DNA from 3 places in the Paenibacillus sp. IHBB 3054 genome. Region 1 is predicted to be linked to each of the others. Evidence: predicted binding sites of a transcription regulator. Region 1 holds the regulator's gene; each other region holds the start of a gene.

What was found. The regulator Rex, encoded in region 1, represses fermentation and respiration genes when NADH is low (regulators of the CRP and FNR family bind a similar motif). The targets are predictions, from matches to a motif close to TTGTGAAATATTTCACAA.
Region 2: qoxA (cytochrome aa3 quinol oxidase subunit II) is a predicted target of Rex. The motif match lies at 2,083-2,100, and genes of this name have one in related genera.
Region 3: ACQ76X_RS08280 (formate/nitrite transporter family protein) is a predicted target of Rex. The motif match lies at 6,129-6,146, and genes of this name have one in related genera.

Annotation. Positions count from the first base shown of each region.
Region 1 is NZ_JBOFBG010000001.1:279,723-289,666, reverse strand. Features, by position in the region: gene ACQ76X_RS01510 (biotin--[acetyl-CoA-carboxylase] ligase) at 1-549, shown strand, start outside; gene panB (3-methyl-2-oxobutanoate hydroxymethyltransferase) at 872-1,738, shown strand; gene panC (pantoate--beta-alanine ligase) at 1,740-2,630, shown strand; gene panD (aspartate 1-decarboxylase) at 2,623-3,006, shown strand; gene ACQ76X_RS01490 (hypothetical protein) at 3,120-3,761, shown strand; gene dinG (ATP-dependent DNA helicase DinG) at 3,879-6,740, shown strand; gene ACQ76X_RS01480 (redox-sensing transcriptional repressor Rex) at 6,830-7,522, shown strand; gene ACQ76X_RS01475 (amidohydrolase) at 7,509-8,810, shown strand; gene ACQ76X_RS01470 (cell wall elongation regulator TseB-like domain-containing protein) at 8,869-9,387, shown strand; gene ACQ76X_RS01465 (hypothetical protein) at 9,810-9,944, shown strand, end outside.
Region 2 is NZ_JBOFBG010000058.1:8,727-18,670, reverse strand. Features, by position in the region: gene ACQ76X_RS33790 (TetR/AcrR family transcriptional regulator) at 1-595, shown strand, start outside; gene ACQ76X_RS33785 (polysaccharide deacetylase family protein) at 710-1,840, opposite strand; gene qoxA (cytochrome aa3 quinol oxidase subunit II) at 2,346-3,362, shown strand; gene qoxB (cytochrome aa3 quinol oxidase subunit I) at 3,406-5,349, shown strand; gene qoxC (cytochrome aa3 quinol oxidase subunit III) at 5,346-5,942, shown strand; gene qoxD (cytochrome aa3 quinol oxidase subunit IV) at 5,944-6,237, shown strand; gene ACQ76X_RS33760 (methyl-accepting chemotaxis protein) at 6,485-8,194, opposite strand; gene ACQ76X_RS33755 (ECF transporter S component) at 8,394-9,080, opposite strand; gene ACQ76X_RS33750 (ABC transporter ATP-binding protein) at 9,053-9,944, opposite strand, start outside.
Region 3 is NZ_JBOFBG010000005.1:47,776-57,719, forward strand. Features, by position in the region: gene ACQ76X_RS08255 (formate--tetrahydrofolate ligase) at 1-608, shown strand, start outside; gene ACQ76X_RS08260 (FAD-dependent oxidoreductase) at 1,190-2,554, shown strand; gene ACQ76X_RS08265 (hypothetical protein) at 2,630-4,216, opposite strand; gene ACQ76X_RS08270 (hypothetical protein) at 4,194-5,240, shown strand; partial or broken gene ACQ76X_RS08275 (S-layer homology domain-containing protein) at 5,384-5,860, opposite strand; gene ACQ76X_RS08280 (formate/nitrite transporter family protein) at 6,246-7,073, shown strand; gene ACQ76X_RS08285 (MFS transporter) at 7,548-8,765, shown strand; gene ACQ76X_RS08290 (GNAT family N-acetyltransferase) at 8,815-9,345, shown strand; gene ACQ76X_RS08295 (MOSC domain-containing protein) at 9,326-9,944, shown strand, end outside.

The sequences.
Region 1 (9,944 bases):
CTTCCGCTGTCACTGACGCCGCAGCTGACGCTGCTGGCTGGCGTAGCCGTCTGCCGCGCCATTCGCGAGATCAGCGGCGTGCAGGCCGGCATCAAATGGCCGAATGACCTGTTGGCTGGCGGACGCAAAATTTGCGGAATCCTGCTGGAATCATCGCTCCGGGAAGGCGGGCTTCATTATTGCATCGCCGGAATCGGCATTGCGGTGAACTTGACGGAGGACGACTATCCGGAAGATCTGCAAGGAGTCGGCACTTCGCTGCTGATCGAAGGGGGAGGCATTCCCGTTGACCGCCAGCAACTCACGGAAGCGGTGCTGGCCGAGCTGGAGTTTTTGTACACCCTTTACATAGAACGGGGCTTTAAGCCTGTTCGTGAGCTTTGGGAATCCATGTCGGTCACATTGGGGCGCCAGGTGTACTTTAATACACCCGAGGGACGCAGCGAAGGCACTGCGGTCGGCTTGGATGACGGCGGCGGGCTGCTGCTAAGGGATGCTGCCGGGAATATTACCTGCATATTGTCAGGCGAAATAGAAATGATCCAGTGACAAGGGTTCCATGCCTTGTCACATTTTTTTGGTGTAATTAACTGCGGATTTTGTTATAATATGCTCAGAGACGGTATCGCAGGGTCGAGCTGTACTCATTCAAGCAAGCTGTACAACAGCAATTTGCTTTTCGGATTCACCTTCATAACTGTATTTCCACGGTTACGTTGGATTCTGCTCTGAGCCGTAAGGACCGAGACAGAAGGGACGATCGCGAGTGACTCTTTTTTGCCCTTCGGACCTTTTTAGCGGACCATGCTAAAAGGTTTTTTTGTTTGCGCGTTTACGCGTATTTTAACTACGAAAAGGGGAATGGGAGCAAATGGCAGACAAACATGCACTGAATATTGTGAAAATGAAAAAAATGAAAACGGACGGTGTGCCGCTGAGCATGCTGACCGCTTATGATTATCCTTCGGCCCTACTGGCCGAAGAAGCGGGGATCGATCTGATTCTGGTCGGTGATTCGCTCGGGAATGTTGTACTGGGTTATGATACAACCCTTCCGGTAACGATTGACGATATGGTCTATCACACACGTTCCGTGGCGCGCGGTGCGCAGAATACGTTCATTGTGGCGGATATGCCGTTTATGACGTATCACGGCAGCATTGACGAGACGCTGCGCGGTGTGCGCAGACTGATGCAGGAAGGCCGGGCACAAGCCGTTAAAATGGAAGGCGGGCTGGAAATTTGCGAGGCTGTGTCTGCTGTGGTTGCTGCCGGTGTGCCGGTGCTCGGCCACATCGGTCTTACCCCGCAGTCCGTAAACATGATCGGTGGATACCGGATTCAAGGCAAGGATCCTAAGGATGCGCAGCGGCTGATTGATGAAGCCAAGGGACTTGAAGCGGCCGGGGCTTTCGGCATAGTGCTGGAGCTGGTCACGGAAGAAGTAGCGGAGGCGATTTCCAAAGCGGTCAGCATTCCAACCATCGGGATCGGCGCAGGCCGGTACTGTGACGGACAAGTTTTGGTCTTCCACGATCTGCTGCAATATGCTTCACCTTACCGGGAGAAGCGCTTCGTTAAGACCTACGCTGATGTGGGCAGCCTGATCCGTGAGGGAATCGGCAGCTACGTACAGGAAGTGAAGAACCGTTCCTTCCCGGCGGAGAATCATGTATTTAATGCGGATGAAACTGTATTGGAATCTTTATACGGCGCTGCCGGAAAAGGAGCGAAATAAGATGAGAGTCGTTAGAACGATTGAACAGCTGCGTGAAGCGCTTGAATATATGCGTCAGGGCGGGCATACTCCCATCGGCTTTGTGCCGACCATGGGATACCTGCATGAGGGACATGCAAGCCTGCTGCGCCGGGCTGGGGAAATGAGCAGTACGGTAGTGATGAGCATTTTTGTTAATCCGCTGCAATTTGGGCCAAATGAGGACTTTTCCTCTTATCCGCGTGACGAGCAGCGTGATTTGGAGCTTGCGGAGCGTGAAGGAGCCGACATCGTATTTATTCCCGGTGTGGAAGAGATGTACCCGCAGCCGATCCGCACCCAGGTATCGGTCTCTTCGCTGACCACACAGCTGTGCGGAGCATCCCGCCCGGGGCATTTTGATGGAGTCACCACAGTCGTAAGCAAGCTGTTCAATATGGTACAGCCCGATTACGCCTTTTTCGGACTCAAGGATGCCCAGCAAGTGGCGGTTCTGCGCCGGATGGTAGCTGACCTGAATATGAATGTTGAAATCGTGGCCTGCCCGATCATCCGTGAAGGCGACGGACTCGCGCTTAGCTCACGCAATGTGTATTTAAGTGCAGAGGAACGCAGCCAGGCTCTGGTATTGTCCCGTTCGCTGCGTGAAGTTCGCCAAGCCATGGAAGAAGGTAAGGTCCGTACGGTTGAAGATGCCCGGAAACTGCTGGTGTCAGTCATTTCAGCTTCTCCGCTTGCCCTCATTGATTATGCGGAAATATTGACCTTCCCGGGCCTGGAAACGCTGGATGATGCTTCATTGCTGAGTGATGCTGACGGTGAAATCATTATTGCACTTGCCGTGAAGTTTGGCAGAACCCGTCTGATTGACAATAATGTATTTAATCCCAAGGAGGTTGCGACCCTTGTTTAGACATATGATGAAATCCAAAATACACCGGGCAACGGTTACCGAAGCCAATTTGAATTATGTGGGCAGTATTACCATCGACGAGAACCTGATGGAAGCAGCGGATTTGCTTGAGAACGAAAAGGTACAGATTGTCGACAACAATAACGGCTCCCGGCTGGAAACCTACGTCATTCCGGGACCGCGCGGCAGCGGCGTAATTTGTTTGAACGGAGCAGCGGCCCGTCTTGTTCAGCCGGGGGATACTGTCATCATCATCTCCTACGCGATGCTTTCGGCCGAAGAACTGGCAGGGCATAAACCAACTGTAGTTTTTGTGGATGGCGAGAACAAGCCGGTGAAACTGGCCGATCATGAGATTCATGCTACGATTGCTTAATCACCGGACCTAAGCCATGTAATCAATGGCAGGGATGAAGAGCCCCCCACTTGCGAAAAATGAAGGCAGGCAAGCTTAGGCTGATTTCATTTTCAGTAAGGGGGGGATGTCCCATGTTTCAACAATTATTTGCTGAGATGAATAAGATGCTTCAGGAGATCGCCACGGATTACCCTACTTCGGAGGGTGCCCGCCGGGATGATCTTTTATGCAAGTACAACATGCTTCACCGGCTTAGCGATGAGGTTATGGACGAGTGGCTCGCCTTTGCCGAGAAGCTGAGTCATTTCCGGGAACACGCGGAATTTCCGCCACAACCGGACGAAGAGATACCGCAGCAGGAAGCGCCAGAGCTCGCCATGGATTCTTTTGTCAGAGGGCAGGGCTACTATAAGCTGTTGATGTACCGGAAGTGTATTGATCAATTTAAGGAAGTTATTGCGCAGCACCCCGACAGTCTGGCGGCCCGCCTGTATTTGGCTATGGCCTATCTGCAGGAGGGCGACGGGGAGACCGCATGGGGGCATCTGGATCATATGCTTGCGCTGATTCGCGAGAACAAGCTGAAGGCGATGATCTACAATGCGCTGGGGTGCATCAGAGCTTCCCAGGAACGCTTCAATGAGGCAAGGGAGCTGTTCAGCCTTTCTTTGTTTCATGACCCGGCACTCCCGGAACCGAATGTCAATCTGGAGGTCTGCCGCAGGCGGGGAGGAAAGCTGCAATTCGGAAATCAGCTTGTTTCGCTTTTGTAATCATAGCCCACTCATTTAAGCGATGCATCCACTTCAACCAAGCGGTGTGCATCGCCTTTTTTCGTAACTTCTGTTATGCTGATAAAGAGTCTCAAGTGAAAGGGAATAGAACTTATAATGAAATTTGCCGTGCTTGATTTTGAAACTACGGGAACCCAATCTGTGGGTGAGATCATCCAGGTTGGCCTTGCCATTATAGAAGAAGACCGGTCCATCTCCCGGGTGTATGGTTCTTACGTCAAGCCCGGAACACCGATTCCTCCTTTTATTACGGGCTTGACCGGCATCACCGATGAAGATGTGAAGGATGCGCCAGAGCTGGATGAGATGATGATGGAGCTCGTCCCGCTGCTTGACGATGTAGTGCTTGTTGGACATAATGTTGCTTTTGATTTCCATTTTTTGCAGAATGCTTTAGACCGCTGCGGCTATTTGCCATTTCAGGGACGGATTCTGGATACGATTGATTTCCTTAAAATATGCTTTCCGTCACTAACGACCTATCAGCTAGGTGCAGTAAGTAACCATTTTGGCATCACACATGACCGTCCGCACCAGGCGGACAGTGACGCAGAAGCTACAGCGATTGTGTTGCTTAAATGTCTGGAAGAGCTGTATAGTTTGCCTCTGCTGACCATTCAGCGGCTTAACGAGCTGTTTGCCGATGAAGACAGTGACTTGGCCTGGTATTTTGACGGCCTGCTGCGGGAGCGCGAGATGGAAACCTTCCAGCCGGAAGGAGAGCTGAATTTTTACCGTCAGCTCGCAATGGCTGTAGGCGACTGGACTGAGCTGGCGCCTCCAAGAGAAGAAGGTGTTGGCAATCCTGTGGAGAATGTATCCTTTGAGGATTATATGGCCGAGGTAACCAAACGGCTTAAGGATACGCTTCCACAATATGAAAGCCGGGAAGCCCAGGAGATCATGATTGGCGAAGTGAATACAGCCCTTCGGGAGGACAAGCACCTGCTGATCGAGGCAGGCACCGGCACCGGCAAATCGCTCGGTTATCTGCTGCCGGCTATTTATCAGAGCGTACGTACCGGGCAGAAGGTTATGGTCAGCACCCATACCATCAATCTTCAGGATCAGCTGCGCGAACGCGATATCCCGCTTCTGACCAGTGTTGTGCCTTTCCCGTTTAAGGCTGCGATATTCAAGGGGAGAGGGCACTATTTGTGTCTGCGCAAGTTTGAACATAAAATAAATAAAAAGGACTTCGTAAGTCCCCGGGAAGAAGCGCTTACGGCAGCGCAGATGATCGTATGGCTTACCCAGACGGAATCGGGTGACGATGAGGAGCTGAATTTGAGCGGTCGCGGCGGGGATTTCTGGGAGACAGTAGCCAGTGATACCGATTCATGTCTGGGCCGTTCCTGTCCGTGGTTCCGCAAATGCTACTACCACCGGGCCAAACATGAAGCAGGGATTGCCGATGTGGTCATTACCAATCACTCCAAGCTGTTCGCAGACGTCAAGGCCGGGCACCAGCTGCTTCCGGCTTATGAGCATCTTGTCATTGACGAGGCCCATCATTTGGAGGATGTAGCCGGCAAGCATCTGGGCATGCAAATGAAGTATTTCACTGTAGCTCATACGCTTACAAGGCTGTATAAAGACAGCCGCAGCGGCCAGCTGCCGGCACTGCGCCAGACTCTGCAGTCCTCGGGCAGTGAGCAGGCTTCGGAGTGGAGCGGCGTAATCGATAAAATCTATCCCGACCTGCTTACCGTAAAGGAAACTTGGGATACACTGAGCGACAAGCTGTTCGGTCTATTGCCCGAACGAAGCGATGCAGCGGCAGGTGAAGCCGGCCAGCTGGTCACACGCCTGCTTCCCGGCAGCAAGCCCAAAGATTGGGAAGAGCTGGCGGCGCTGGAGAATACGCTCCACTTAGCCTTGAGCGACATCATCCGCAGAGGTGACAAAATGCTCAGTGAGATGCGCGATACGGAGAGTCAGTCGTCTTCGGACAGCCTGGTGACCGATATCGGAGGCTTGTTCAAGGATTTGGCATCCATCCGGGAACAAATCCGCTTCTTTATGGGTCTCAGTGACGATAATATCGTGTACTGGATGGAAGGGAGCGGCAACTACCGGGGCAAGTCGCTTCAGCTCTACGCTGTGCCTGTCGATGTAAGCAGCCAGCTCAAGGATCTGTTCTTCGACAAGAAGAAGAGCATAGTGTTGACCTCGGCCACGTTATCGGTCGACAAGTCCTTTCAGTTCATGATTGACAACCTTGGTCTTTCTGAAGCCTCAGAGCAAGGGCGTCTCATGACAGCGCTGCTGCCTTCACCGTTCAAGTACCGTGAACAGGCGCTGCTTGTCATCCCGCGCGATTTCCCCAGTGTTAAGGGCAGCGTAGGCGATGCGCGTTTTGTAGACAAGCTGGTGCATTCGCTGGCTGAAGCGGCGGCGGCGACCAAGGGGCGGATGCTGGTGCTGTTCACCTCCTACAAAATGCTGCGCCAGGTTTATGATCCGCTGAAAGAGGCCTTGGCTTCCCAGGACATTACGGTTCTGGGCCAGGGTGTGGAAGGAGGCAGCCGCAGCAAGCTGATCCGGCGTTTTCAGGACAGCTCTGCATCGGTATTGCTTGGAACAAGCAGTTTCTGGGAAGGAGTCGACATCCCTGGCGAGGCGCTGACCTGTCTTGCGATTGTAAGGCTGCCGTTTCAGCCGCCGAATCATCCGCTGGCCGAGGCAAAAGCGGAGCTTCTGCAGGCCCAGAAGAAGAATCCTTTTATGAAAATGTCTGTTCCACAAGCAGTGATCCGCTTCAAACAGGGTTTTGGACGATTGGTTCGCACAGCGCAGGACCGGGGAATTGTTATTGTATATGATACCAGGGTCATCGAAGCTTATTACGGGAAGTACTTCCTGTATTCACTCCCTGGTCCGAAGATGGAGCACATGCTTACCGATCAGATGGTTCCGCGGATTGCGGAATGGCTTGAAGAGGGCGGCGTTTCCTAATCTGTCATTGTTTATAAATTTTCCCCATCTCTTTGTACCATAGGCTGTGTCCCGTTCGCGGAGCGGGCACTGCACGTGGTTGTCATACGATATCGCGTCAGTGCAATTCTAAATTAGGAGGAGAAAATATGAAATCGGATAAAATATCGGAGGCCGTCGTTCGCAGACTCCCAGTGTACCTGCGTTTCCTGAACGATCTCCAAAAGCGTGAAATCTCAACCGTTTCTTCTCAGGAACTCGGGCAGAAGCTGGACCTTAATCCGGCGCAGATTCGTAAGGATCTGGCCTATTTTGGTGATTTCGGCAGAAAAGGCATTGGATATGACGTGTCTTATCTCATCGAAAAGATCCGTCACATTCTGAAGCTGGATCAACAAATCAATGTGGCCCTGGTAGGTGCCGGTAACCTCGGTCATGCCTTGTCCAATTACAATGCTTATCTGAAGGATACCATGAAAATCACTGCTGTATTTGATTCTTACGCTCCCAAGATTGGACAAAATATCAACTCTCTTACGGTACAGCCGATGGAGGAGCTGGGTCAGACCATCCGCGATCAGGGAATCCGGATCGGGATCATTACTGTACCGGACAGCGAAGCACAGAATGTGGCTGATATTCTGGTAGAATCGGGCATCGAGGCGATCCTGAATTTTGCACCGGTCATTCTGAAGACACCTGCAACCATCCGGATTCATGCTGCCGACTTTACGACTGACCTGCAAAGTCTGGCGTATTATTTACATGATGGAAAGGAAGGAATTACAGATGAGCAGCAATAAGATGGTAATTGCAAACGGACGTTTTCTGGTTCCCGGAAGCGAGAAGCCTGTCTTGAGCGGTTATATGACTATAGAAAATGATTTGATCACATACATAGGGGAAGAGAAGCCCGTTATTGAAGAAGGCACAGTGACGCTCGACGGCAGCCGGCTGCTGTTCATGCCGGGTCTGGTCAACACCCATGGTCATGCTGCGATGTCGCTGCTGCGCGGCTACGGGGATGATATGGTCCTTCAAGCCTGGCTGCAGGAGAAAATGTGGCCAATGGAGGAGAAGTTTACCGGAGATGATGTCTACTGGGGCACTTCCTTATCCGTTCTGGAGATGCTGAAAGGCGGCACAACCACCTTTTTGGATATGTATGATCATATGGACCGGGTGGCCGAAGTGGTCGAACACTCCGGCATCCGTGCGGTGCTGATGCGCGGTGTTATTGGTCTGTGTCCTGAAGAGGTGCAGAACCAGAAGCTTGCGGAAGCTGTTGCGTTCGCCCGCAACTGGCACGGCAAGGCTGACGGCAGAATTACAACCATGATTTCACCGCATGCCCCGTATACTTGTCCTCCGGACTTTTTCATGCGGTTTGTGCAGGCTGCACATGACCTGGACCTGCCGATGCATACGCATATGTCGGAAACGCTGCGTGAAGTGGAGCAGAATGCCGCTGATTACGGCCTGCGTCCTGTAGCGCACCTGGAGAAGCTGGGGATGTTCACCCGCCCGTCCTTAATCGCCCATGGTGTCCACCTGAACGATGAGGAGATCGAAATCCTCGCCCGCCACAAGGTGGGTGTGTCCCATAACCCGGGCAGCAACCTGAAGCTGGCCAGCGGTGTTGCACGGGTGCCTGAGCTGCTGAGAGCCGGAGTCAAAGTTTCACTGGGTACGGACGGGGCGGCAAGCAACAATAATCTCGATATGTTCGAGGAAATGCGGCTTGCAGCACTGATCCATAAGGGAGTCAGCGGCGATCCTACCGCAGTTCCGGCACCGGAAGCGCTGCTGATGGCCACGCAATACGGGGCGGAATCAATCTTCCTGAACCAGGTGGGCCGCCTTTCAGCAGGGATGAAGGCTGATTTTATTGCAATTGATATCGACCAGCCTCATCTACTGCCGCATAGCGACTTGCTCTCCCACGCCGTGTATTCGGCCAGCGCCAAGGATGTCGAGCATGTCTGGGTGAACGGCAAGCAGGTTGTGAAGCATGGTCAGTGCCTGACACTGGACGAGGAAGAAATCCGCCGCAAGGCGCAAGAAACTTTTGAAGGGCTGCTGAAGCGTTAATTCGACTGCCGCAGTTGACTTTATGACGTTTCATATATTAAGGAAAGGAAGCTGCATTTTGAGGAAAAGGAAAAAATGGCTTCTGCTGGGGATCGCTCTGTTTCTGCTCATTCTGTTCGGTCTAAGCCAATTTTATGCCTATATCATGAAGGACCAATGGAATGAACGCAGCGCGGCCAAAGAAGTTGCCAAGACCCGGGCGGGACTTACTGAGATATCCAAGGCGCAGAAATCGGTATGGGACGAAAATTCGGTGTACTGGGTGCTGACCGGGAAAAATAAAGCCGGTACGGATCTAATGGTGTGGGTACGGTTCACCGTGGACGGCAAGCCGGCCGGGGGCGATAACGGAGTTTATGCGGAAGAGCTGGCCAAAGGAACCTCGGAGAAGCAAATCCGCTCCATTATAGCCTCCCAGCTGCCCGGCATCGATATTAAACGGCTGCTTCCGGGTGTATATAATGGAGAATACGCCTGGCAGCTTTTTTACAAGCAGGAAGGACGTTATTATTACAAGTTCTTCCGTTTTGCGGATGGTACAGCAATCGGTGATGGATATACTTTGCCGAGCAAGTAGAGGCAGGGTGCAATAACAAAAAAAGCGGACAAGGCGGACAGCGCTTGTCCGCTTTTTTTGCATAATATGCTAATAAGTTGAACTAAAGAACTACCTAGAGGCAAAAGCAGCGGAGGGGAAGTTTGGAACTGTAGGAGCGATAGCGACCGCCTTTGTCTACGGATTTCAACCGCAAATAGCGGTATAAATCAAGAAATCTGTAGACAACAGCGGCCGGAAGTCCAAACATTCACCGCAGTTGCGTTCTATGCCGGATCGGTAAATCTTATGAAAATTCTGAAACTGGATCAAGAAAGTTGAGTTTAAGGCGGTTTTTTATAAAGGATAACTCTGACATTTTGTGAAATTTATATTATCATTGGAATGAAACAGTGATTCTGAGGATTAAATTACATGTTCCTTGAACAGGTGGAGAGATACGTTTGAAAACGATGATGAGGCTTTACCAGGAGGGCAGAACGGACTACCATTCTACCTTTTTTGATTTGATAAACGGGGATACGGAGACCAAACAAACGAAAGGGCTTGCCTACCTTTTTTCAAGGTATCCCAAGTTG
Region 2 (9,944 bases), on a different contig from region 1:
AAGAACACCGCGGCAGGACCGCAGCATCAAGACCAAGGAAGCCATCGTTCAAGCCGCCATGAGGCTTTTCTCGGAGAAGGGCTACCATCAGACCAATACGAAGCAGATTGCTGCTGCAGCGGGTGTATCCACCGGCAGCTTCTATTCCTATTTCATAGATAAACGGGCCGTATTTATCGACGTGCTTAAGAATTACAGTGAAGCGCTGCTGGCAAGGATAGAAGCCTACATGTCCGAGATTAACATTCAGAGCCCTGACAAGTATGAACTGCTGAGCCATCTGGTAGACAGCCTCATCCTCTCGCACGAGGTCTATACCGGATTCCACAAGGAACTGTCTATTATGTATCTCAGCGACGAGGGTATCAAAGAGCTGATGGACGCACAGTATGAGGTCGGACGTGTCCTAACGCTCCAGTATCTGCAAATGGGTAAGGATGAGCTTAAGATCACTGATTTGGAAGCCGCTGCCTTCCTTGTATTTGAATCCATCAGTGCCATTGTGGATGTCATCGTCTTTTCTTCTCATCGTATTGGAACGGACAGAATAAAGTCCGAGCTTGTCAAGATGCTTGTCGAGTATTTGTACGTATAACCACACCTCAAACAGACAGCGCAAAGAGGCGGCTTGAGCAGATCACCGATGATCTGTTCAAGCCGCCTCTATTGAAATATTATGCTATGCCTTGCCCTTGCCGAAGCGCGTCTGTCAGCGCTTATCCTTCCAGAAATTCAGCGGCTCCATATCCTTCGTAATAATCTCAAAGGTATAGCCTTCCTTCTTCAGTGTTTTGAGTACGTCCGGCAGCACTTTCAGTGTAGCTTTCTGGTCATGCATCAGGATAACAGGATTGCTGTTGGACTTTTGCAGTTTATGGACCTGTTCCATAACCGTATTATAGATCCTGGCGCTGTTCTCCTTGTATTTCCAGTCGTTTGAGTCCACATTCCAATCCCACAGATGGAACCCCTGGCTCAGCACTCTGTCCCTGAAGGATTTGGTGAAATAAGGTTTACTTCCGTATGGCGGACGGATCAGCGTTGTGCTGGAGCCGGTGATCTTCTTCAGCACTGCATTATCAGCTGACATTTCAGCAAGTGCTGCACCCGGAGAAGCATAAAACTTCTCTTTGCGGTGAGTCATGCCGTGGAGTGCGAGTCCGTGGCTTTCCTCTTCAATTCGTTTCACTGCCGATGGATACCGGTTCATATTGGGTCCAAGCATAAAAAAGGTCGCCTTCACCTCATATTTGCCCAGAATATCCAGCAGTTGCGAAGTCGTTGCCGACGGTCCGTCGTCAAAGGTAAGATACACTATCCTCCCTTGCTTGCCCGGGGTTTTCTCCGGAGCCGGTTCAGCGCTGACAATTGGCTTTAATTCGCTCTTGAATTGGCTTACGAACGCCGCATCATCCAAAGCCGCCGATGTATCCCGCACTCTTAGTAAATATTTATCCGGCTCAAAGGTTATCATATACCCAAGATAAGTACTTATCCGCAGCGGAACCATCAGCGATCCATTCTGCACAAAGGTACTTATTGGAACAATGGTATCATTCTGGAGTTTGGCGCCTCCGTCATCTTTAAGCAGTAAAAGGGATTTGCCGCCTCCGGCGATCTGAACCCCGTCCTGAAGCATGGAAATGTTCCACTTCAGCTTCTGCGCCAAAGCGCGTACTGGAACATAATAGTTACCTTTTACAGAAACAGCTTCTATTTCCGTCAGTGTGTCGTTCACACCAAGACGTAAAGAGGCATTCATTCCGGCTGCGATTGCCGTGTTCTGTAGAATACCAAAACATAAGAATAAAGACATGAATAACAGCATTGTTTTTTTCATTCGCACAAGCAGTAATCTCCTATCTATGTATATTTATCTATACTTTATCACACATAGATAGATTTGAATTTGAGAGATTGTAACCGCCCAAAGAATATCTTGTTACATTTTCACAGTGACAAAAGACATATTCTTAATATTTATCAAAAAATCGCAATAATCGTCGAAAGCTGTCGCGGCCGCAAAAAGCGGTTAAAATCAGGCTTTATTGCACAAATTAATTGTGACGAAATTAGTAACATTTGTGAAAAAGTGAACAAAATTTGAACAACCTTAAAATTAGCTTAAACCGCACCACTACAGTGATCTTTGTCATACCTTACGACATTTGTAACAATTCGATCACACATATTTAACTTGTTCGCCATTATTAAGGTCTTATGTGTCTTTATTGTAAAAATATGTATTTTGCATTATGGGTAAGTAGTTCTTACTATAGATACAGGTTAATGTTTATTGGCTAATGAACGGCAATGAAAAGAAGTATTGAAGGAAGGAGTTCTATATGAAAAAAAAGGGTCCGTTATACGCTTTGTTCCTCAGCCTAATCCTTCTTCTGCCGGGATGCAGTTCGCTCACCGTTCTGAATCCGAAGGGTCCGGCCGCACGCACTTTATCTGACACCATCATCCTGTCCATTCTGGTGATGATCGGGGTCCTGGCAGTTGTCTACATCTTATATATATTCGTACTGGTGAAATACCGGGCGAAGAAAAGCAACGAAGGTTACATTCCAGAACATGAGGAGGGCAACAAGGTTCTCGAAGCCATCTGGATTATTATCCCGATTATCATCGTAACCTTTTTGTCAGTAGTGACTGTAAAATCAACCCATTCGGTTGAGAATGTCGCGGAGGAATACAAGGACCAGAAGCCTTTGGTTATTTACGCCTCTTCTTCCAACTGGAAATGGCATTTCAGCTATCCTGAGGAGGGAATTGAAACCGTAAACTACGTCAATTTCCCGATTCACCGTGCGGTAGAGTTCAGACTGTACTCTTTCGGCACCATCACCAGCTTCTGGATTCCACAGCTTGCCGGACAGAAGTATGCGATGAGCGACATGCTTACAAAACTTAATCTCTCCGCCGACACCGCAGGTTCATTTATCGGCAAGAACTCGAACTTTAGCGGTAAAGGCTTCGCCCACATGGAATTCGAGGCGCTTGTGATGAGCGACAAAGAATATGCCGAATGGGTCAAAGAGGTTAAGGATACCGCGCCTAAGCTTACGGAGGATGAATTCAAAGGCCTGCTGGCTGCCGAACATCTTGGACGCAAAACCTATTCCTCCACCCATTTGGAGTTCAGCCCGCCGCCGGGAGACCATAGCGAGCATATGAGCGGCGATGGTACGGAAATGGATATAGATAACGGAAATATGGATCATCAGGATAACAAGGACATCCACCCTTCTCCTGAACCGTCCAGCCAGACCGAATTTGACAGCGAGCCCAACCCTGAGGTGAATGAGCCGCTTCCAAGCTCACCTGTAGAAGAACACACACACGAGGGCCACTAACCCGTTCACAGTTTAATGTAACAACCTGAAAGGAGCTACCCTAATGGATTTAGACAAATTTAAGGTTCACGGCGAACCCCTGATATACGGAGCAATGATCAGTATCGCTCTTGCGACCATCGGGATTCTCGTTGGGCTTACCTATTTCAAGAAATGGGGATACCTCTGGCGCGAATGGCTTACAACTGTAGACCATAAGAAGATCGGGGTTATGTATATCCTGGCCGCACTGCTTATGCTGTTCCGCGGCGGTGTTGACGCCATGATGATGCGTCTGCAAACGGCAGCGCCGGAAATGAAATTCCTCGATGCCCAGCATTATAACGAGGTCTTTACCACCCATGGTCTGATCATGATTCTGTTCATGGCCATGCCGTTTATCATCGGTTTAATGAACGTGATTATCCCACTGCAGATCGGCGCGCGAGATGTGGCCTTCCCGCGGCTGAACGCGGTCAGCTTCTGGCTCTTCTTCATGGGAGCTATGCTGCTTAACATTTCGTTCGTAATCGGCGGCTCGCCGGATGCCGGATGGTCGGCTTACTTTCCGCTAGCGAGTCTGGAATTCAGCCCTACGGTCGGTAATAACTATTACTCCCTGGCGCTGCAGATTTCCGGTATCGGGACACTGATCACAGGCGTTAACTTCATCGTGACGATTCTTAAAATGCGTGCACCAGGCATGACGCTGATGAAGATGCCAATGTTCACCTGGTCCGTACTGATTACGAACATTATTATCGTATTTGCCTTCCCTGTGCTGACTGTGGCACTTGCCCTGATGATGTTCGACCGGCTGTTTGGCTCTCAATTCTTCACGATGGCCAACGGCGGAATGGATATGCTCTGGGCCAACCTGTTCTGGGTGTGGGGACATCCGGAGGTATATATCGTTATTTTGCCGGCATTCGGTATTTACAGCGAAATTATCGCCACCTTCTCCAAAAAGAATCTGTACGGCTACACATCCATGGTCGTCAGTATGCTGCTCATCTCCCTGCTGTCCTTCCTGGTATGGGCTCACCATTTCTATACCATGGGCCAAGGGGTTATGGTCAACAGCTTCTTCTCCATAACGACTATGGCGATAGCTGTGCCTACCGGGGTTAAAATATTCAACTGGCTGTTCACCCTCCGAAAAGGGCGAATAACCTTTACGACCCCGATGCTGTACACATTAGCTTTTATCCCGATCTTCACCATCGGCGGGGTTACCGGCGTTATGCTGGCAATGGCCAGTGCCGATTACCAGTATCATAATACGATGTTCCTGGTTGCGCATTTCCACTACGTGCTGATTCCGGGCGCCGTGTTCGCCGTTATCGCCGGGTTCCATTACTGGTTCCCTAAAGTATTCGGCTTCCGCCTGAATGAACGTCTGGGCAAACATGCCTTCTGGTGGATTATTATATCCTTCAATGTCACCTTCTTCCCACTGTTCTTCCTGGGACTAATGGGTATGACCCGTCGGATGTACACCTACTCAGAAGAGACCGGCTTTGGTCCGCTGAATATGCTGTCCTTCGCCGGTGCTGTCGGCCTGGCGATCGGATTTGTTATTCTGGTCTACAACATCTACTGGAGCACACGCTACATGCCAAGAGACACAACAAGCGATCCATGGGATGGCCGTACACTGGAATGGGCTACACCAAGTCCGATTCCTGCTTATAACTTTGCAATTGTGCCAAAAGTTCAGACGCGTGATGCCTTCTGGTCCGCGAAGCAGGATAATATTCCGCTCTTTGAAGATAAAATCACTAAAATCCATTTACCAAACAATACCGGGAAGCCATTTATCCTGGGCGTCATCTTCTTCTTCCTGGGCTTCTTCCTAGTATTCAGCATGTGGATTCCTGCCATCGTGGCCGGAATAGGCATCATCATCATGCTGGCTGCCATGTCCTTTGACCGGGATCACGGCTTCTACGTTTCAGCTGAAGAAGTTATTGCTACTGAAAAGAAACTGCGGGGTGAGACTGTATGAAAATAGATGCGTCCAAGCCGCTGGAATATTCAACAGAGGAGAACAGCAACAAAATTTTCGGTTTCTGGGTATTTCTCGGAGCTGAGATTCCGCTCTTCGCCACTTTATTCACTGTTTATTTAGTAATGGTCGACCGTTTCGCCAGCGGACCAAGCGGAAGCGAGCTGTTTGAAATCGGCCCGGTGCTGATTGAAACCTTCCTGCTCCTGTCGAGTTCGTTCACGATCGGGCTTGCGATCCATGCTATGCGTCACGGCTACAAGAAGGCCATGATGGTCTTTATGGCAATCACACTGCTGATGGGCCTCGGCTTTATCGGCATAGAAATTGATGAATTCTTCACCTATGTTCATGAAGGGGCTACACTGCAAACCAGTGGATTCCTATCCAGTCTCTTCGTATTGCTCGGCACGCACGGTGCCCACGTCAGCTTCGGCTTCCTGTGGGGCGCAGCGATTATGATCCAGATCTGGCGTCAGGGCATTAATCCGGCTACCGCCAATAAAGCCTTTATCTTCTCGCTGTTCTGGCATTTCCTGGACGTTGTCTGGATCTTTATCTTCAGCTTCGTCTACCTGAAAGGACTGATGTGACATGATGAAGCAACTGTTCCCAATTCGCCATGTGATGGGTTATCTGGCCTCTCTGGTCCTTTCTGCCGCTGCGCTGGTTGTCATCTATGGTGATCTGTCCGATGGGGCAAATATGGCGGTTCTGCTGATTACAGCCCTTATCCAGGCTTCTCTGCAGCTCTTCGTATTCATGCACATCGGGGAATCCGCAGATACCAAGAAAGAGCTTTATATCAATATCGCTTACGCTTTGTTCGTCGGATTGGTTACCATCTTCGGAACCCTGTTCATCTTCGTATGGGGCTGGTACGCTTAAGAACAAGATAAGCTGGACAACACATTCAGGTCCACTCCGGTCATCCGATCCGGGGCGGGCCTTTTTTTTGTTTTGCTGGATGTTCAAAACATTAATCGCAATCTCAGATGTCTTTCAGTTAGCGCTGGTGAGTGATTCCGGAGATGAAATGAACATCGGCCATATATAAAAAGGAGAGGCCACCTGAACGTGAAAGTTCCGGTGGTCTCTCCTTATGTAGCCTATATCTGCTGCTGCAGCTCTGTATTTAGAGTTTGAACTTGGCCAGTTCCTTCTGCAGGTCCTCGGCAAGTGTGGCAAGATACTGGGCAGAAAGCGACATTTCCCCCATCGCAGACAATTGTTCCTCACTGGCAGCGCTTGTATCCTGCACTTCCCCCGCGCCTTTGCGGGAAATCTCATTGGCGTGTTCCATGGCCTGTGATACGGCCTGCGATTCCTGTGAGACATGCCCGACAGCCTCTCTGATGCCCTCCGTCTGCCGGACGGCATCATTAATTGAATGCTGTATTTCCTCAAACGCCTGCGAGACCACTTCACTCTGCGCAAGACCCTCTGATACCAGTTGTGTTCCCAGTGCCATTGAATCTACCGCACTGGCGGTTTGCTGCTGAATGTCAGTTATGATTCCGGTAATCTGCAGCGAGCTGCTTCCTGTCGCCTCCGCCAGCTTGCGGATCTCTCCGGCAACAACAGCGAAACCCCGGCCATGCTCCCCGGCTCTGGCCGCTTCGATTGACGCATTCAGCGAAAGCAGATTCGTCTGGGTGGCGACTGCATTAATGGTTGTGATAATCGTACTGATCTCCCCGGACAGATTGCCCAGATTGCTGACTATTCTCTGACTCGATGCAACACTAGAGTCAATTTCCTTCATCTGTGCAAGGATTCGCTCAACAGCTTCTGCGCCGCGGTCTGTCGAGACAGCAGCCCCGGCCATCAGTTCAGCCATCTCATTGCCGCTGCGCTCGACGGCGGCAATATCCTCCGTCATGTTCTGCACGGATGCTGTCGTGCGGCTGATGTTCTCGACCTGGACATCAAATCCCACGGCTATTTCATTCGAGGTTTCGGCGATCATCTGCGAAGCGCGTGCGGTCTGTTCTGCACTGGCACTCATTTCCTCCGACGAGGCCGACAGCATCTCCGCACTTTCCGAGACCCCTCGCATCATCACTTTCAGACTGTCCAGCATCGAATTGAAGGAAAGGTTGATCTGGCCGATTTCATCCTTGGCTGTATAGGATGCAGCTACGGTCAAATCGCCCTCTTCTGCCCGCTTCATCAATCCCTGCAATTCTTTGAGCGGCTTCGTAATCAGCCGGGTGATTATAATACTGATCAGAATGCAAAGAATCCAGGCGGCAGTAATCAGAATCGTGCTCACCGTTGAGGAAGTCTTAGCGTCGGCTAAAGTAAGCACATTATGCTCAGCAGCATCCTCTAAAAGCAACCGGGCTGTGTCATCCAGCAGACCGACCATCAGCTTCCTGGACTCGCTAAAGGACACACCCGAGAAGATTTGATAGCCTTCAGTATTAAGATTCTGATTGGCAAGCTGAATGATATTATCGCGCTGTGTCCGGTAATCCGGCAGCAACGACATATACTCGTTGATTTTATTGCTGATTTCAGCATCCTTGAAGGCAATTAATTTCAATTGCTCCAGCAACTCATTGTTTTTTGCAATGTTTTGCTTAATCCCCTCGGTCAGCTCTTTGCTCTTGACGGTTTCCTTGGTAAGCAAAGCTTCCAGCAAAAAAGACTCAATCGACCGGTTGTTGGCCCGCAGCTCCGTAACCAGGTAAATCGGCTGCAAATTCCCGCTATAGGTCTCTTGGGATCGCTTGGCCATTTTTTGGGTGGAGGTAATGCCCGTTAGTCCTAAACCGATCAGTATAGCAACGACAATTACCACAAGCAGTGCCATTTTATATTTCACTTTCAAATGTCTCATGTCCTTTTCCCGCCTTTTTGTATCTTGCTGTGTTATCTTATTCATCGGCGAAAAAGGTCGAAATAATGATGATTAATCACGAAAAATGTCGAAATAAACAGAAAAATATCCTAATTTAAGAACATTCAGACTTCTTAATGACTGAAATAACATTCCAATGTAATTTCACGCAACAGAATCCATGAGATCAGCGGCCTAATCATTCCTGCAGCAGCCCGTATTTCTTGCGGAACCGCTCCAGCACCTTGGTCCAGCCACCGGCCAGAATTGCCAGGAAAAATACATTGGACAGGGCATGGGCCAGATCGAAATAAAAGCTCGAGACGTATGCGGATAACACAAGCCCCCAGCTAAATGCATCCGGCAGGCTGATAATGTACCAGATATTCATAATCCAGCCGAACAAAAACCCCCAGATGAAGCCGAAGAGAAGCAGGCCGCCTCGTTTCTTCATCCACCAGGTATTCCTCAGCCAGCCCGCCGTCAGGCCCGCCATCCCCCAGGCAAACATCTGCCAGGGCGTCCATGGACCTTGCCCGAAATAAATATTGGATACAAGCGCGGCTACCGCCCCGATGATAAAGCCAGCCTCGGCCCCAAAGACATAAGCGGATAAAATGACAATAGCAGACACTGGCTTCACACTCGGCAACGCGGCAAAAGGAACCCGGCTGACTGCAGCGATTGCCGACAGCACGGCCAGCAGCACCAGCTCCCGCGATTCCAGCGGGCGCCGCTCCAGCCGGATAAACAGCGGCAGCAATGCCGCTGCAAGCAGCACGAGGCTGAGCAGCATATAATGACGGTCCTTCAGCGCTGATGTAAGTGCCAGACTAGCCAGAAATACACCTAAAGCAATTAACAGCGGAAGCCGGAATCTTGCCATGTTCTCATCACATCCTCAAGAGTCAATGCTTGCGGCAGCAAATCCCGCACCATGCGGTTTACCACCGTTGTATAGAAATAGTTGCTGCTGAAAAACTCCGCTGGAGCTCCCTCTGCTGTAATGCTACCGTCAAACAGCATCGCGCAGCGGGTCGCGTATTTTGCAGCAAACTCCACATCATGCGTCACGATAATAATGCTTATGCCTTGCTCCAACAGCTGCCTTAGCAAGGCTGCCAGTCTTTCCTTCGCCCCGGGATCCAGCCCCTTGGTCGGCTCATCCAGCAGCAGAACGCCGGGCTTCAGCAGCATCACCATGGCCAGCGCCAGCTTCTGCTGCTGGCCGCCGCTGATATCATGCGGATGGCTGTCCAGTACTTGATGAAGCTGAAATACATCCAGCAGGGCTTCTATCTCCCGTTTCTCCTCCTCAGGAGACATGCCTGCATACCGGGCCATATGCCGCAGTTCCTCCGCTACCGTGTCATAGCTGAAATAGAGCAGCGGGTTCTGGGCCAAAAGACCGAACTTCAGCCCTTTGGCAGACTCGACCTTGCCGCGCTGCGGCTTCGCCAGCCCGCCCAGTACATGCAGCAGGGTCGATTTCCCCGCACCATTCCCGCCCATGATAGCCAGCAGCTCTCCCCGGTGAAGGGACAACGTCAGCTTGCGCAGCACCTCCGGGCCGTCCTTCTCATAACGGAAGGTGACTTCCCGGCAGCTGAGCAGGGGTGCTGCGGCATTGGCTGAGCCGGTGAAGCGTGAAGCTGCACCGGCTTGTGATGCTGCGGCACGGCCTGCGTTCACGGGCGGATGGGTGCCCGCAGCAGGGTGTGAGCCGCTGGTAGCCGTAGCTCCAGCAGGT
Region 3 (9,944 bases), on a different contig from region 1:
GGCTGTCCAATATGGAACGCCATATTGAGAATTTGGGCAAATTCGGCGTACCTGTGCTTGTTGCGCTCAACCACTTTGAAGGTGATGCGCCATCGGAGATTGAAGAGGTGCTGAACGCCTGCAGCCGCCTTGGCGTGCCTGCGGCCGTTTCCAAGGTATGGGCAGAAGGCAGTGCCGGTGGACTCGAGCTGGCAGCGGAGCTGAAGAAACTGCTGGATCGTGAAGATGCAGGGAGATATGCCCCACTGTATGAAGAGAATTTGGATATTCCGTCCAAAATCAATAAAATCGTCACCGAAATTTACCGTGGTGCGGAAGTCGCGTTCTCCCCTGCGGCCAAACGCAGTTTGGCCATCATCGAACGGCTAGGCTTGCAGCAGCTTCAGGTGTGCATGGCCAAAACACCGTATTCCTTCTCAGATCAGCCAAGACTGCTGGGTGCGCCGGAAGGCTTCACGATGGGTGTGCGTGATATTACATTGTCGCTGGGCGCAGGCTTCGCTGTTGTGATTACCGGCAATATTGTGACCATGCCGGGGCTCCCGGCCAAGCCGGCCGCCGAAGGGCTTTCCGTTGACGAAGACGGTGTAATTCACGGCTTGGAGTAGTCTCTATATCTTTTAGTATGGCCGAAACCCCGGACCCGCTGCGTAATTTGCGCGGGCTCCGGGGTTTTTGCGTGACCGGTTTCCTGCATTGATATTATCCTGCTGCGCTGCTGCTGTGATCCTAGACTGGCTGCTGCTTCCTGCGTTTCTAAGACATAATGTCTTGCCGCGGGGGAAAAGCTAAAGGAAGCCGCAGAGCGCCAAAAAAAGGCGTATATAAATTGAACTTAAAAACTTGAGATAAGGAAAAGGAGGAACGGAGGGGGATTTTGGAACTGGAGGAGCGGTAGCGTCCGCCTTTGTCTTTCGATTTCTACCGCTAAGGGCGGTTAAAATCAAGAAATCTGAAGACAACAGTGGCCGGAAGTCCAAATATTCTCCGTAGTTGCGACTGATCCTGTACTCTAAAAACCTTAAGTTCAATCTATATAGGTCATACATTCCAAATGTGAACAATATGAGAAGATGTACCAAAGGGCTTGCAATGTGATATTAATCACAATATAATCAGTATATAAAGTGAAATATATCACAAACAAACAGACAAAAATATGCTTGCCAATTTGGAGGAGGAAGAAATCATGAAAGTAGCAGTCATTGGATGTACCCATGCCGGAACCGCCGCAATTGTTAATACCGCCCAGCTTTACCCGGATGCCGAGATTACGGTGTACGAACGCAATGATAATATTTCCTTCCTGTCGTGCGGCATTGCTCTATATGTCGGCGGAGTGGTTAAAGATCCGCAAGGCCTGTTTTATTCTTCGCCTGAGAAGCTCGCTGAACTGGGTGTCAATACAAAGATGCGCCATGAAGTGATCAATGTGGATACAGCCCGCAAAACCTTAAAAGCCCGTAATCTGGCAAACGGCCAGGAATTTGAAGATACGTACGACAAACTCATTATGACTACCGGCTCGTGGCCGATTGTGCCAAAGCTGGAAGGCATGGAGCTGGATGGCATCCTGCTCTCGAAGAACTACAATCACTCCAACACCATTATCGAAAAAGCGCAGCAGGTGGACAGAATCACCGTTGTCGGAGCCGGTTATATCGGTGTCGAGCTGGTGGAGGCTTTTCAAATGAACGGCAAACAGGTTACGCTGATCGATGGCGAGGACCGGATCCTGAGCAAATATCTGGATGAAGAATTCACTACACCGATCCAGCAGACACTGGAGGATCACGGCATCAAGCTGGCGCTCGGTGAGAAGGTCAGCTCGTTTGCGGGAGAGAACGGTAAAGTGACCAAGGTGACCACAAGCAAAGGGGAGCATGAGACCGATCTGGTTATCCTCTGCATCGGTTTCCGTCCGAATACAGAGCTGCTGAAAGGGCAAGTGGATATGCTGCCTAACGGGGCGATTATCGTCAATGATTATATGCAGACCAGCCTCCCGGATGTCTATGCCGCCGGCGACAGCTGTGCGATTCATTATAACCCAACCGGCAAACATGCCTATATTCCGCTGGCTACGAATGCCGTACGTATGGGAACACTGGTAGCGCGCAACCTGGTGGCGAATACGATCCCATACATGGGTACGCAAGGAACATCAGGGATTAAGATTTATGAGGATAACATCGCCGGAACCGGACTGACGGAAGACGCAGCCAAAGCCGAAGGCATGGATATCGAGAGCGTGCTGCTGATCGACAACTACCGTCCGGAGTTTATGCCGACCTTTGAGCAGGTTCAGTTAAAAGTAGTATTTGACCGCGCCACCCGCCGGGTTCTCGGAGCGCAGATTATGTCCAAGATGGATCTGACACAGTCGATCAATACCGTATCTGTCTGCATCCAGAACAAAATGACGGTGGATCAGCTGGCCTTCATTGATTTCTTCTTCCAGCCGCATTACAACAAGCCGTGGAACTTCCTGAACACTGCTGGCCTTCAGGCATTGCCAAAGAGTGTGACACATAAAGAAACAGTGACGGTATAACAGATAAGAAAATACGCCCTGTCCAATCCTTCGAAAAGGTTGGCAGGGCGTATTTTTTTTAGCATGGTTTATTGGTCATTGGTAGTCGATATCCTCATGGAAATCAATGACATCCAGCCGGGCACGGATACGTTCGATTTCTGTTGAGGTTAACGGAGCTGCGGGAGTCAGCTTGTAGTTTCTCCCTGTGATGTAGCTTATATCGTCCGCCGCTCCATTGGACGTATATGGAAGCTTGGTAACAGGCGATCTGGAGTAATCGGTGAAGTCAATGATGCTCCAGAGGGGGTCTCCATCTCTTTTGGCAAGGACAATACGCTCTGTTGCAGTTTCTGTCCACAGATACCTTAAATCCCCCGGAGAATTCTCTCCACTGACCGTGGTGTATCCAGCCCCCCGGAACATCAGGGTGAATTCTGAATGTTCATTGCTGTGGGCTGTTTTTGTTTTGTAGATCTCTGCCAATCCATGAACACCCAATATTTCAACTCTGGCATCTTTCGGGAACCTGCTGATGAAGTCCTGCCAGGTTGCGAATAGGTTGGGTGACCTCATCACCCAATTGGTACCAATCACCAGTGAGAGGTAATTGACCGTATTTCTGTTCTGAAAAGGATTGTTGAGATACTGAGAGGCCAGATGTAGCTGAGGTTCTGCCTTCGTATCGCTTACAAACGGATCCGCCGGATGCAGTGTCCATCTGGATGCCCCTGTAATATAGCGGGAGCCGATGGGATCAATGCTTAGGGCATTCATAAATACATTGTTACTGTTAGTAGCAGCATCCTGTGCGGGCAGCATCGGATTAGCGATATGTGCCCAGTATGGCATCAGCGGTGATCCTTCAGCAGACAATTGGCCTACATTATACTGTGTTGCAGCCCAGCCCATAAACGCATCGATCCGGAAGTTGTCTTTTAACCAGGCAGCCTGTTGGGGATTGATGGCATAGGTGGACAGTGACTTGGGACGATACTTGTCAGGAATACTCTCCCATACGGAGATATCTCCGTTGGTGCCCCCCTGGTGCAGGGAATTGAGCGCATTATATCTGTACATGTACAGCCACGAGTTCATCTCTACAATCCATTGGGCCAGGTTGAAATTATCATTCGGATAGCCGGATGCGATCCCTACCTCATCTCCGTATAGATCCACGTAGTTAAGCACCTGTTGCAATTGAGGGCGCTGTGCATCATCGAACACAAATCGGCTGTCCATGGCCCAGGTTACCCGCAAATCGGGATCAATAGTTGCCAGTGTATTCCGCATGGTTTGCATTTCGGCAACTGTTGTAGCATTTGCTCCTGTATCTTCCAGCAACAAGGATACAGTGAAATAAGCTGTTGAATTGTATTGAGGCGATAGTACCTCAAGCTCGAAGTTGCTGATGATGCTAAAGTCGGCGACCTCGGAACTGAGCAGGATTCGACCATGGATCATAGTTCCAGGCTTCGGGATGTTATAAAAGTTTGCTACCGTCCCATCCTCTGCCAGTACAGAGTAATCATCAGTAACCAGCACTTTGAGGTCTGGCGGCAAATGCTCCGGCATGATTTCGCTTCCGTATACATCCAAGGTCACATAAGCCAGCTTCCAATCTTCCATAGATACACTAAACGAAGCGTCAATTGTATCGGTGGTTACCTGTACAGAATCCACTGCCTCATATACTGGCGGAACCGGCGTTGGATCCGGTGAAGCGGATGGCACCGGTGTTGGATCCGGCGAAGCGGATGGCACCGGTGTTGGAGCCGGTGAAGCCGATGGCACCAGTGTTGGAATCGGTGAAGCGGATGGCACCGGTGTTGGATTCGGTGAAGCCGATGGCACCGGTGTTGGATTCGGTGAAGCCGATGGCACCGTTGTTGGAGCCGGTGAAGCCGATGGCACCGTTGTTGGAGCCGGTGAAGCCGATGGCACCGTTGTTGGAGCCGGTGAAGCCGATGGCACCGTTGTTGGAACCGGTGAAGCCGATGGCACCGGTGTTGGATTCGGTGAAACCGATGGAACCTTTGGTGGAACCGGTAAAACCGATGGAACCTTTGGTGGAACTGGTGTTGGATCCGGTGAAGCGGATGGAACTGGTGTTGGATCCGGTGAAGCGGATGGCACCGGTGTTGGATTCGGTGAAGCGGATGGCACCGGTGTTGGATTCGGTGAAGCCGATGGCACCGTTGTTGGAACCGGTGAAGCCGATGGCACCGGTGTTGGAACCGGTGAAGCCGATGGCACCGGTGTTGGATTCGGTGAAACCGATGGAACCTTTGGTGGAACCGGTAAAACCGATGGAACCTTTGGTGGAACTGGTGTTGGATCCGGTGAAGCGGATGGAACTGGTGTTGGATCCGGTGAAGCGGATGGCACCGGTGTTGGATTCGGTGAAGCGGATGGCACCGGTGTTGGATTCGGTGAAGCCGATGGCACCGGTGTTGGAACCTGTGAAGCTGATGGCACCGGTGTTGGAGCCGGTGAAGCTGATGGCACCGGTGTTGGATTCGGTGAAGCCGATGGACCCGGTGTTGGAACCGGTGAAGCCGATGGCACCAGTGTTGGAACCGGTGAAGCCGATGGTACCGGTGTTGGATCCGGTGAAGCAGGTGGAAACGGTGTTGGGCCCGGTGAAGCGGATGGCCCCGTTGTTGGATCCGGTGTTACGAGATCTGTAGAAGAAGCGTTTGGATAAGCGAGCTCGCTATCTTCTGAAGGTGCGCCTTTGGGGACTTCAGGATAATCAGGCAAGTCACTTCCAGGCTCAAGCAGATCTTGTATACGCTTGGCATCCTCAAGCAGAAGGCATGCACGAGCAGTTACCATAGCTGCGCTTTGACGGTCAACGGATTGCTTTGGGTTAAACCGCTGATATTCATCTCCTTGGAACAGACCGAGCTGCTGGGCTGCCCAGACGCTTGTCCGGGCTTTTTCGGAGATATTATGACTATCCTTAAACGCAGCCGTATCCCCTTGTTTTTGGACCTGGTCATACACTCCAAAGGCCCGGATATACCATACTGCCAAGCTCTCTCGTGTTAATTCACCTCTCCATGCTATTGTCTGGTCTTGTATAATGCCTGCAGACAAAAGCGAGCGTAGGGAGGGGATGGCCCAATTCGGTGCCGCTTCCGTTGTTAGCGGATAGTCCAAACTAGGAATGGGAATGGATAATGCCCTTGACATCATGGTACCCATCTCTGCAATAGTAATCGGTTGATAGGGTCTGAACGTTGCGTTGCCATAGCCTTGAACGATCCCTCTGGAGAACAGCTGTGCAATTTCTTGATGGGCATAGCTGCGCTCAGTATCCACAAATGGAGCGCTATTGGCCCTTGCAGCTGGAGTGACAGCAGCAGTTCCGATTAGGATCAGACATAGCAGTGCCAGGCTGACACGCCTCAGGTTGTCTATCAATATGTATGTACTTTTTCCTGTGTTTACGGGAACACGATCACCACCTCTTTTACTCCACTATCGGTACAATCGGCCCGAATATTTAGCGTGATATGGGATGTATGGTGAGAAATGTTTTTGTGATTAAGTTAATCTGAATTGTGTAGATAAGGTAAATTTGACATGTCAGTGAAAACTTTCACTTAGTTTTCCTAGACGTGACTTTTATCACGTAAATGTGATTGCGATCACGCTACAATGGCATAAAGGAACAAATTTTAAGTATTAAAAGGGGATAGGAATCATGGCTTATAACAAACCGCAGCAGATTGCCGAGGTAACGGTAGAGAACGGAATCAAGAAGGCTCACAACCCGCTTGCCACCGTACTTATTCTCGGTTTTCTGGGGGGAGCGTTTATTGCGCTCGGATTTTTACTGGATATTCGTGTCATTGCCGGTGCTCCGGCGGAATGGGGCTCCATCGCAAACTTTATCGGGGCATCGGTGTTCCCGGTAGGACTGATCCTGGTGCTGCTGGCCGGCGGGGAACTGCTGACAGGCAATATGATGGCCGTGCCGCTAGCATTTATGGCGAAGAAGATTTCCTTCTGGGAAGTCATCAAGAACCTTGTGCTGATCACGCTCAGCAACCTGGCAGGCGCGTTGTTCGTTGCTTATTTCTTCGGCCACGTTGTCGGCCTCACCGCAGACGGAGTGTATCTCGATAAACTGGTCGATATGGCTGAACATAAGATTGACGCAACCTTCCTGCAGGCCTTTGTCTCCGGGATCGGCTGTAACTGGCTGGTGGCTCTGGCCGTGTGGCTTTCTTACGGGGCGGATAATTTCAGCGGCAAAATCCTCGGTATCTGGTTCCCGACCATGGCATTTGTGGCCATCGGATTCCAGCACGTTGTAGCCAACATGTTTCTTATCCCTGCTGCTATATTTGAGGGGCACTTTACCTGGGCACAATATTTCGGGAACTTTGCCCCGGTATGGCTGGGCAACCTTACGGGCGGAGCCATCTTCGTAGCCGCAGCCTATTATATGGCTTACCTTCGCAAAGGGCCGTCGGCTGTTCAATCCGTAGAGGGTGTATCCTCTGTCGGAGTGAAGAAACACGCTTAATCCTTACTAATTAAATGCCGTGTTAAACGGCAATAGACACTCCTTGTAACCTTCTCTCTTCAAGCTAACAGCTCAAGAGGGAATGTTCTCGGGGTGTTTTTTTGTGAGGTGAAATAGGGGCCGCACAACACAAAATTCGCCTTGCATATCCGACTCGGGGGAACGAAATCGGGCTCACGGCGAATTAATAGGGAGTGTTTCATATGCTCTATTACCCGGGCAAACCAAGAACGAATCAGTCTCTGTTCAGCAATTTTCTTTACGCAGGGTGGCAGCAGTTATAAAATATAAAGATCTCAATGAACAGGCTTTTCACTGCGGGGCCTGGATAGGCTTTGGTCAAGAATAATGAAGGGATATTATGTTTGAGTGACGCGATAATGCGTCAATGTGAATGCTTGCTCTTCGCCCTGTTTTGGGATGATACTGGATGGAATTAATGACACATATATTACAGGGGTTGAAAGACAAGTCATGAGGTTTTTACAAGCTTATCCAAAGGAAGTCAAAGTATTTCTGATTGCCAGTCTTATTAACGCAACAGGCAGCGCGCTGATGTGGCCGCTTGTCACGATGTATGTATTTGATGAACTGGGCCGCAGTATGACAGATGCCGCACTCGTTATTGTTATTCAATCCCTCGGAGGCATATTCGGACAACTGCTGGGTGGATCACTCTATCATAAAGTTGGTGTCAAACGCCTGATCGTCGGTGCGTTGGCCATGAATGCCCTGGCCTTGTTCACCTTGCCGGCGGCAAGCGTGAACTGGAACATGTTCATGCTGGTGATGGGGCTGGTGGGCCTGTTCAATTCGTTGTCATTGCCGGCCATTCAGGCCTTTATAGGTTTCCGCTTCGCAGAACAGCGCGGAGAGCTTTTTAATGTAATTTATGTCGCCAATAATATTGGGGTAGCGCTGGGCACGATGCTGGCCGGTTTTCTGGCAGATATTTCCTATCTGCTGAGCTTTGTGCTTAATGGGCTGACCTCAGCCGTGTTTGCCGCATTTTTCTTTGTGTATTTACGGAAGGTTGGCACAGAGCCGTCCCATGCCGAGCCGCATAGGAGAAACGGCCCCGGAGAGCTGTCGAACTGGAAGCTTATAGGCCACACCCGAATCTATCTGTATATGGCCTTAGGTTCGATGTTTTTATTGATCGGCAACTCGATCTGGAATACGGGAGTTTCTCCGTTTATTATTTCGGAAGGCTGGGCTAAGAGCACCTACAGCCTTCTTTGGACGCTCAACGGGATTCTGATCTTTGCCGCGCAGCCGCTGGTAAGCTTGATCAAACGCTGGTTCGCGGAGACCTCGACGGCGCAGATGACGGCAAGCGCTGTTTTTTACCTGAGTGGATATGCAGTGATCTTGTTGATGCCAAGCTATCCCGGCCTGGTGCTGGCGATGTTGCTGACCACGCTGGGGGAGATGCTTATTTCTCCGGCGATGCCTTCATTTATTTCCGATCATGCGGACCGCAGTGCGCCCTTCTATCTCGGGCTTAGCGGTGGGATCGGCGCGGTCGGCAGAGTTCTCGGCCCCTATATGATGGGCAGCCTGTATGACCGGGGAGGCCTTGCGCCGACAGGCTGGCTGGCTTGCGGGATGGCGTTGCTGGCGGTGGGATTCTTCGCGGTCCATGCCTTCATCAACCGTTCTGGCCGTGCACTGGAACAAAATGGGGTATAATGGTCTGTAGAAGAATCACTTAAAGGTAAGTCAAGGAGTGCAAAGAGCTATGCAACAAATTATTAGAGGCTCGCTCACGATTCGTCCCTCGGAGTTCAAGGATACCCGTGAGCTGATTATTCTCGATAACATGATTTGGACGGAGGAGACCACACCGGGTCCATTAATGTGGTGTTCCCGTGAGGATTATCTGCTCCATACCCCTCCCGGTTCCCAGCTTGTAGCTTTGCAGGAAGGAGAACTATGCGGGTATGTCGGTTTCGGCTGTCCCAGCGGGATGGAGAGCAACCGCCATGTGTGCGAGGTGAACATCGCTGTCCATCCGAAGTTCCAGCGGCTTGGCATCGGCGGACAGCTGATCGAGGCGATCAAGCAGCATGCCGGAGAGAACGGGATACGCAAACTCCGCTTGCGGGTGCTGTCCAGCAACACTCCTGCGCTCTCGTTCTACCGGAAATGCGGATTTGAGGAAGAGGGCCGGCTCAGGGAAGAGTTTTATCTTGGCGGACATTATGTAGATGAGGTATTTATGAGCTGCATGCTGACTGGAGGGAAGGGAAATGGAAGTCATTTCGCTTAATGTAGGCAAACCTGTAACGGTAGATTACCGAGGTAAGCCGCTGGAAACGGGGATTTATAAAATGCCGGCGGCTGGACCGGTACAGCTTCATCTTGAGGGATTCGCCGGTGACGGGCAAGCGGACCTGGTGAACCATGGGGGGCCGGACAAAGCAGTCTGTGTGTATCCGATTGAGCATTATGCCTTTTGGGAGGAGCAGCTCGGCAAGAAACTGGAGTTCTCCGCCTTCGGCGAGAATATCACAGTCAGCGGGCTACTGGAGACCGAGGTCTGCATCGGTGATGTGTATGAGATCGGTTCGACTCTGCTGCAGGTCAGCCAGCCGCGGTTTCCTTGCTTTAAGCTCTCGCAGAAGCATGGCCCGGCTGATATGCCGGCCAAAGTGCTGGCTACCGGATACAGCGGATTTTATTTCCGTGTACTGCGTGAAGGTCAGATTACAGCTGGTGATCGAATCGTCAAGAAGGAATCCGGTGCGGGAGGCTACCCTGTAAAGCGGGTGCTCTACCTGATGGAACATGGCCGAAAGGACAAGAACGGTCTGGCTGAGCTATCGGAACTGGACAGCCTGGCGTCGGGAACCCGGATGAAGTTCCGGA